2 linked regions of the Thermochromatium tepidum ATCC 43061 genome follow. The protein of the gene in region 1 interacts with the protein of each later gene in a pairwise test. Links are inferred from orthologs where the notes say so. Each region holds a gene or a part of one and is shown in the gene's direction. Other genes may lie near its edges.

What was found. The genes of interacting proteins can lie anywhere in the genome.
Region 2: the proteins of rplD (region 1) and def interact in binary tests that used the Escherichia coli proteins (3 or more experiments, as listed by UniProt). The link is inferred for Thermochromatium tepidum ATCC 43061 from one-to-one orthologs.

Annotation. Positions count from the first base shown.
Region 1 is NZ_CP039268.1:1,587,987-1,591,510, reverse strand. What follows is about bases 297-3,259. They hold rplD (50S ribosomal protein L4), read left to right. Parts: upstream 297-1,453; coding sequence 1,454-2,065; downstream 2,066-3,259. Other genes in these bases: rpsS (30S ribosomal protein S19), read left to right, coding at 3,242-3,259; rplB (50S ribosomal protein L2), read left to right, coding at 2,391-3,221; rplW (50S ribosomal protein L23), read left to right, coding at 2,062-2,358; rplC (50S ribosomal protein L3), read left to right, coding at 797-1,447; rpsJ (30S ribosomal protein S10), read left to right, coding at 475-786. Also shown: more of tuf, read left to right, coding at 1-296; more of rpsS, read left to right, coding at 3,260-3,520.
Region 2 is NZ_CP039268.1:994,668-997,925, reverse strand. Bases 281-3,258 are described here. They hold def (peptide deformylase), read left to right. Parts: upstream 281-1,487; coding sequence 1,488-2,030; downstream 2,031-3,258. Other genes in these bases: rsmB (16S rRNA (cytosine(967)-C(5))-methyltransferase RsmB), read left to right, coding at 2,999-3,258; fmt (methionyl-tRNA formyltransferase), read left to right, coding at 2,077-3,018; E6P07_RS04645 (LysM peptidoglycan-binding domain-containing protein), read right to left, coding at 281-1,360. Outside these bases: DNA-processing protein DprA, read right to left, coding at 1-171; more of E6P07_RS04645, read right to left, coding at 176-280. UniProt on the Escherichia coli protein: Removes the formyl group from the N-terminal Met of newly synthesized proteins. Requires at least a dipeptide for an efficient rate of reaction. N-terminal L-methionine is a prerequisite for activity but the enzyme has broad specificity at other positions.

The DNA of each region.
Region 1 (3,524 bases):
TTGGAGATGAGGTGGCGATTGTTGGTCTGCGCGACACGGCCAAGACCACCTGCACTGGGGTGGAGATGTTCCGCAAGCTGCTGGATCAGGGTCAGGCGGGTGACAACATTGGGGTGTTGCTACGCGGGACCAAGCGCGAAGAGGTGGAGCGAGGTCAGGTGCTGGCCAAGCCGGGGTCGATCACGCCGCACACCCATTTTGAGGCGGAGGTCTATGTGCTCTCCAAGGAGGAGGGAGGGCGTCACACGCCCTTTTTCAATGGCTATCGTCCGCAGTTTTATTTTCGCACCACGGATGTTACTGGGGCGTGCGAGTTGCCTGAAGGCGTTGAGATGGTGATGCCGGGTGACAACATTAAGATGACGATCAAGCTGATTGCGCCGATCGCTATGGAAGAGGGTCTGCGCTTTGCTGTGCGCGAAGGCGGTCGCACCGTCGGCGCAGGTGTGGTTTCCAAGATCATCGAGTAAGGGCATGACCAGTCAGAGAATCCGAATCCGGCTTAAGGCGTTCGATCATCGTCTGATCGATCAGTCCGCGCGTGAGATCGTCGATACCGCCAAGCGCACCGGCGCTCAGGTGCGTGGTCCGGTCCCGCTGCCGTCCAAGAAGGAGCGCTTTACCGTCCTGATCTCGCCGCACGTCAACAAGGACGCGCGCGATCAGTACGAGCTGCGCACGCACAAGCGTTTGATGGACATCGTCGATCCGACCGATAAGACCGTCGATGCCCTGATGAAACTCGATCTGGCCGCCGGTGTTGACGTCCAGATCAAGCTGAGCTGAGGACGCCATCATGTCGATCGGAGTCATTGGACGCAAAGCCGGCATGACCCGTCTGTTCACTGAGGATGGGGAGAGCATCCCGGTCACCGTGATCGAGGTCACGCCAAACCGTGTCAGTCAGATCAAATCCGAGGAGACCGATGGCTATCGCGCCATCCAGGTCGCCTTTGGTCACCGCCGCGCCTCGCGCGTCAACAAGCCGATGGCTGGTCACTATGCCAAAGCCGGTATCGAGGCAGGTGAGGTGCTGCGTGAGTTCAGGCTGGAAGACAACGAAGGCACCGACATTCAGGTCGGACAGGAGATCACGGTCGCCATCTTCCAGCCGGGTCAGAAGGTCGATGTGCGTGGCGTGACCAAGGGTCGAGGCTTCGCCGGCGTCATTCGTCGTCATCACTTCGCCGGTCAGGACCGCAGTCACGGCAACTCATTGTCACATCGCGCGCCGGGATCCATTGGTCAGAACCAAAGCCCGGGTCGCGTCTGGAAGGGTAAGCGGATGGCGGGTCATCTCGGTGCCGTCAATCGTTGTCAGCAAAATCTCGAGGTCGTGCGCGTCGACACCGAGCGCAACCTGCTCCTTGTCCGTGGTGGCGTGCCCGGACCAAGGGGGGGGCGTCTGGTCGTGCTGCCGTCCGTGAAGCACAAGAACAAGGGCTGAGCACTCATGGAGATCGCCATTCGAAACCACACTGGTGCGTCCAGTGTGCAGGTGTCCGACGCCGTCTTTGGCGTGGAATACAAACCAGGCCTGGTCCACCAGGTCGTGACCGCCTATCTGGCGGGCGCACGCGCCGGCACCAAGGCCCAAAAGAACCGTGCGGCGGTTTCTGGTGGTGGTTCCAAGCCGTGGCGCCAGAAGGGAACCGGACGTGCTCGGGCGGGAACCTCGCGTAGCCCGCTATGGCGCTCGGGCGGTGTAACCTTCGCGGCCCAACCACGCAATTATGCTCAGAAGGTCAACCGCAAGATGTATCGCGGCGCCGTGCGTTCGATCCTCTCCGAACTGGTGCGCACCGAGCGTCTTGTGGTCGTCCCCGAGTTGAAGCTGGAACAGGCCAAGACCAAGGCCCTGGTTGCGTTGCTCAAGAGTCATGATCTGACCGATGTGCTCATCCTCACCGATGGGTTCGACGACAAGCTGTCTCTGGCTGCGCGCAACCTGCCCAAGGTCGACGTGCTGTCGGCGCAAGAGGTCGATCCGGTCAGCCTGATTGCCTTCGAGACCATTCTCGCCACCGAGGCAGCGATCAAAAAGCTGGAGGAGCGACTGGCATGAACAAAGAGCGTCTGATGAAGGTGTTGGTTGCGCCTGTGATCTCCGAGAAGGCCTCGCGTCTGGCTGAGAACTACAACCAGGTGACCTTTCGCGTCCTGGCCGATGCCACCAAGCAGGAAGTCGCCAAGGCGGTCGAGATGCTATTTGAGGTCCAGGTCGATCGCGTCCAGATCCTCAACGTCAAGGGCAAGAAGAAGCGTTTCGGCCAGCGTTCGGGTCAGCGTCAGGACTGGCGTAAGGCCTATGTGCGCATCAAGGCTGGCCAAGACATCGATTTCGGCAATGCCGCTTGAGCGTGGCGGCGGACAGCAACGGATAGATCAAGATGCCAATCGTAAAGACCAAACCGACGTCCGCCGGACGACGCTTCGTCGTCAAGGTGACGACACCCGAGCTGCACAAGGGTGCGCCTTACGCCCCCCTGATCGACAAGCAGACCAAGCACGGCGGACGCAACAATCAGGGCCGGGTGTCCGTGCGTCATCAGGGCGGCGGTCACAAGCAGCGTTACCGGATCATCGACTTCAAGCGCAACCGCAAGGACGGGATCCCCGCGACCGTGGAGCGTCTGGAATACGATCCGAACCGTTCGGCGCACATCGCCTTGTTGAAATATTCCGACGGCGAGCGTGCCTACATCATCGCCCCCAAGGGCCTGAAGGCCGGCGACTCTGTTGTCTCGGGCGATGGTGCACCGATTGCGGTCGGCAACTGTATGCCGCTACGCAACATTCCGGTCGGTACCCTGGTGCACTGCGTTGAGATGCGTCCCGGAAAGGGTGCCCAGCTCGCCCGCTCGGCTGGCGCCTCGGCCCAGCTAGTGGCACGTGAGTCTGGCAGTGCGACCCTGCGTCTGCGCTCGGGTGAGATGCGCAAGGTGCATGCCGATTGCCGCGCCGTGATCGGCGAGGTTGGCAACAGCGAACACAGTCTTCGCAAACTCGGCAAGGCCGGTGCGAGCCGCTGGCGCGGAATTCGCCCGACGGTGCGTGGGGTCGCGATGAATCCGGTTGATCACCCGCACGGTGGCGGTGAGGGTCGCACCTCAGGTGGCCGTCATCCGGTCACGCCCTGGGGTGTGCCGACCAAGGGCCACAAGACGCGCCATAACAAGCGGACCGACAGTATGATCGTGCGTCGTCGCGGTCAGAAATAGCATCAGTCGAGGTTGATCCAGTGCCACGTTCGATTCGAAAGGGTCCGTTCGTCGATCACCACCTGATCAAGAAGGTGGAAGAGGCGGTCGCCCAAAATAGCAAGCGTCCGATCAAGACCTGGTCGCGCCGCTCCATGATCCTGCCGGAGATGGTGGGACTAACCATTGCCGTCCACAACGGACGTCAGCATGTGCCGGTCCTCGTCAACGAAAACATGATCGGTCACAAACTCGGTGAGTTCGCGTTGACCCGTACCTATCGTGGTCACGCCGCCGACAAGAAGGCGAAGAAACGCTAGTCGG
Region 2 (3,258 bases), 590 kb from region 1 along the record:
CCTGAGCCCCATCCGCTCGAGACGCTCGTCATCGACCGCCAGCACCGCGCTCGGTGAGCCGAAGCCCTCCATCAATCGCTCAAAGGTGCGCGGCCCGATGCCTGGAGCCAGGACAAGCGCGAGCCAGTCACCGATCGACGCGCTCGACCAGTCGCGCGCTTGAGACGGCACGGGATCAGGCGGGCGGCGGGGCAATCCAGTCGCCCACCCGCAGCGTGCGCGTGGCTTCGAGGATGAGACCGAAACTGACCCGATCGAAGACCCGGAACACCATCAGCACACCCGCGCGCTCGAAAGGCTTGACATATTCGGCCTTGTTACGCCGATACTCCGGATGCAGCGGAAGGCTCGCGTCGCGCGAGGGTTCGTCGGTGCGCCAGCCCTTGAATTCAAAGTCGCGACCGAGCCAAAACGCACTCGAAAAGGGACTCTCCATCAGCCAGTCGGTGTTGGCAAGCCCACTGCGGACCTGATCGCGTTCTTTATCGCCGCCGCTGAAGACTTCGAATACATGGCCGGGTTCGATTCGATCACGCGCGCCGCGATTGATGATGACCACGTCGTACCGTCCGATCTGCGCGAGACCGTTCATCACCGAGAGGATACGCCCGCGCGTCTCCGGCGGGGCCGGACGTGGCTGGAAGTCGGTCAGCGGTCGATCGGCGTCGGCTGGGATGACCCGATCGCCGACCGCTACCTCCCGTTCCATCCGGGTCACGCGCAGCTTGGCAGGATCGCCCGTGCGCTCCAGCACGGCGTTGGCAACGAAGGCGGCCTCATAACCGAGCAGATCGCCGCTATCGGGATCGCGCAACGCATCGCCTGGACGCAGCACCTGGAACTGGCTGACTTCGCTCGTGCGGATCTTGCGCACATAGATCGCATCATGGGTACCGGCAACAAGGTGTTCGTCCGGGAAGCCGACCACATAGGAGGCCTGCTTGAGCGTATCAGACTCAGTGACATGGGGCTGGGAAAGGAAAGGGGCGATCGGGCCGATGCGGATAGTCGGCACGGGTGCTTCGATGGCCTCGGCGCGCATCTGCGGGCTGAGCCTGACCAGGGGCGGGCCGGCGCGTCCGATCACTGGACGGCCATCGATCATCGTCAGTTCGAGCAGGTCGCCCGGATAGATGCGATTGGGGTCCTCGATGTCCGGATTGGCGCGCCAGACCTCGGACCAGCGCCAGGGGTCGCGCAGAAAGTGTCCGGCGATGTCCCAGAGCGTGTCACCCGGACGCACCCGATAGGTCTGAGGCGCATCAGGCGCCAACTCGACCGCAAACACCCCCGGCGCCAGGAGTGCCAGGGAGCCGATGAGGATTGAAATGACGGCAAAACGGCGTTGCATGGCGCACATGGACCCTCCGCAATGGTCGAAACGGGATGTTCCCGTCCCCACGATGGGATGTAGTATCCTGAGAGATAGTAGCGCACACCGCTTCGTCCCGACCACCCGTTGACTCAAGCTGGACTCAAGAATTCGCATGGCCATACTCGATATCCTCGTCTTCCCCGACCCGCGACTGCGCCAAAAGGCCCAGCCCGTCGAGCAGGTCGATAACCGTATCCGCCGACTCATCGACGACATGTTCGAAACCATGTACGCCGCCCCGGGCATCGGATTGGCAGCGACCCAGGTCAATGTCCAGCGCCAGGTCCTCGTCATCGACATCTCCAAGGAACACGACAGCCCGATGTGTCTGATCAACCCGCGCATCCTGGCGCGCGAGGGCACGGAACAGATGGAAGAGGGCTGTCTGTCGGTCCCCGGTTTCTTCGAAACCGTGACCCGCGCCGCACATGTCAGCGTCGAGGCGCTCGATCGTAACGGCAACCCCTTCAGACTCAACGCCGAAGGACTGCTCGCCGTTTGCATCCAGCACGAGATCGACCATCTCGACGGCAAGCTCTTTGTCGATCACATCTCCATCCTCAAGCGCCAGCGCATCCGTCACAAGCTCGAAAAACAGCGCAAGGAGGCCGCACGCACGCGCCAGAACACCGAGCCACAGCGCAGCGTCATTTGAGCACTGAGCCGCCTCATCGCCCATCCACCGACCGCCGAGCCACTTGATGAAACCGCTGCGCCTCATTTTCGCCGGCACGCCGGACTTTGCTGTCCCCTGCCTCGCTGCCCTGCTCGATGCCGGGCACGAAGTGATCGGTGTCTATACCCAGCCCGACCGCCCGGCCGGACGCGGACGCAGACTCCAGATGAGCCCAGTGAAGACACTGGCGCTCGATCGCGGTCTGGCAGTGTATCAGCCCGAGAGACTCAAGGACGATCCCGAGGCCATCGAGCAGCTGCGCAAGCTCGGGGCTGACCTGATGGTCGTGGTCGCCTATGGTCTGCGACTGCCGAGCGCAGTCCTGGAAGCGCCCCGGCTCGGTTGCGTCAACGTCCATGCCTCGCTGCTGCCGCGTTGGCGCGGCGCCGCGCCGATCCAACGCGCCATCCTCGCCGGTGATACGGAGACAGGCGTCTGCATCATGCGCATGGAGGCCGGACTCGACACCGGACCGGTCTTCCATCGGATCGCCACACCGATCGAACGCCACGAGACCGGGGGCACCCTGCATGATCGGCTCGCCGAACTCGGCGCGCGCGCACTCCTGGAGGCCCTGCCCACAATCGTCGCGGGTTCGCCAGCCCCCGAACCTCAGGACGAAACGCAGGCCACCTATGCCCACAAACTCAGCAAGGACGAAGCCAGGATCGACTGGAACACGCCCGCCGAGGCCATCGAGCGTCAAGTGCGGGCCTTTAATCCCTGGCCGGTTGCCCAGACGACGCTAGAGGGTGCGACACTACGGATCTGGACGGCCGAGGCCGAGGGCGACGCCAGTGACTCGCTACCCCCAGGCACCGTCATTGGGGCCGATCGCACCGGGATCCGGGTCGCCACCGGATCGGGCACACTGCGTATCACCTGCCTGCAACCGGCGGGCAAAAGGCCCATGAGCGCGGCAGACTACCTCAATGCGCGACAGTTGGATGGAGCGCGTCTTGACTGAACGCCGACATCGCCCGCCTCCAATCGCCGTCTCGCCGGGGGCCGAGCCGCGCGCCGCAGCGGCGCGCGCCCTACAGTCGGTGCTCGAACACGGCCAGTCGCTCGCGCGACTCCGACAAACCGACACGACACCAGGTTCAGCGGCCGATCAGGCCTTGGTGCAGGAGATGGTCTATGGCACATTGCGTCTGCTGCCGCGTCTTCAGCTGATTGCCGGCTGTCTGCTCGAACGCCCGCTCAA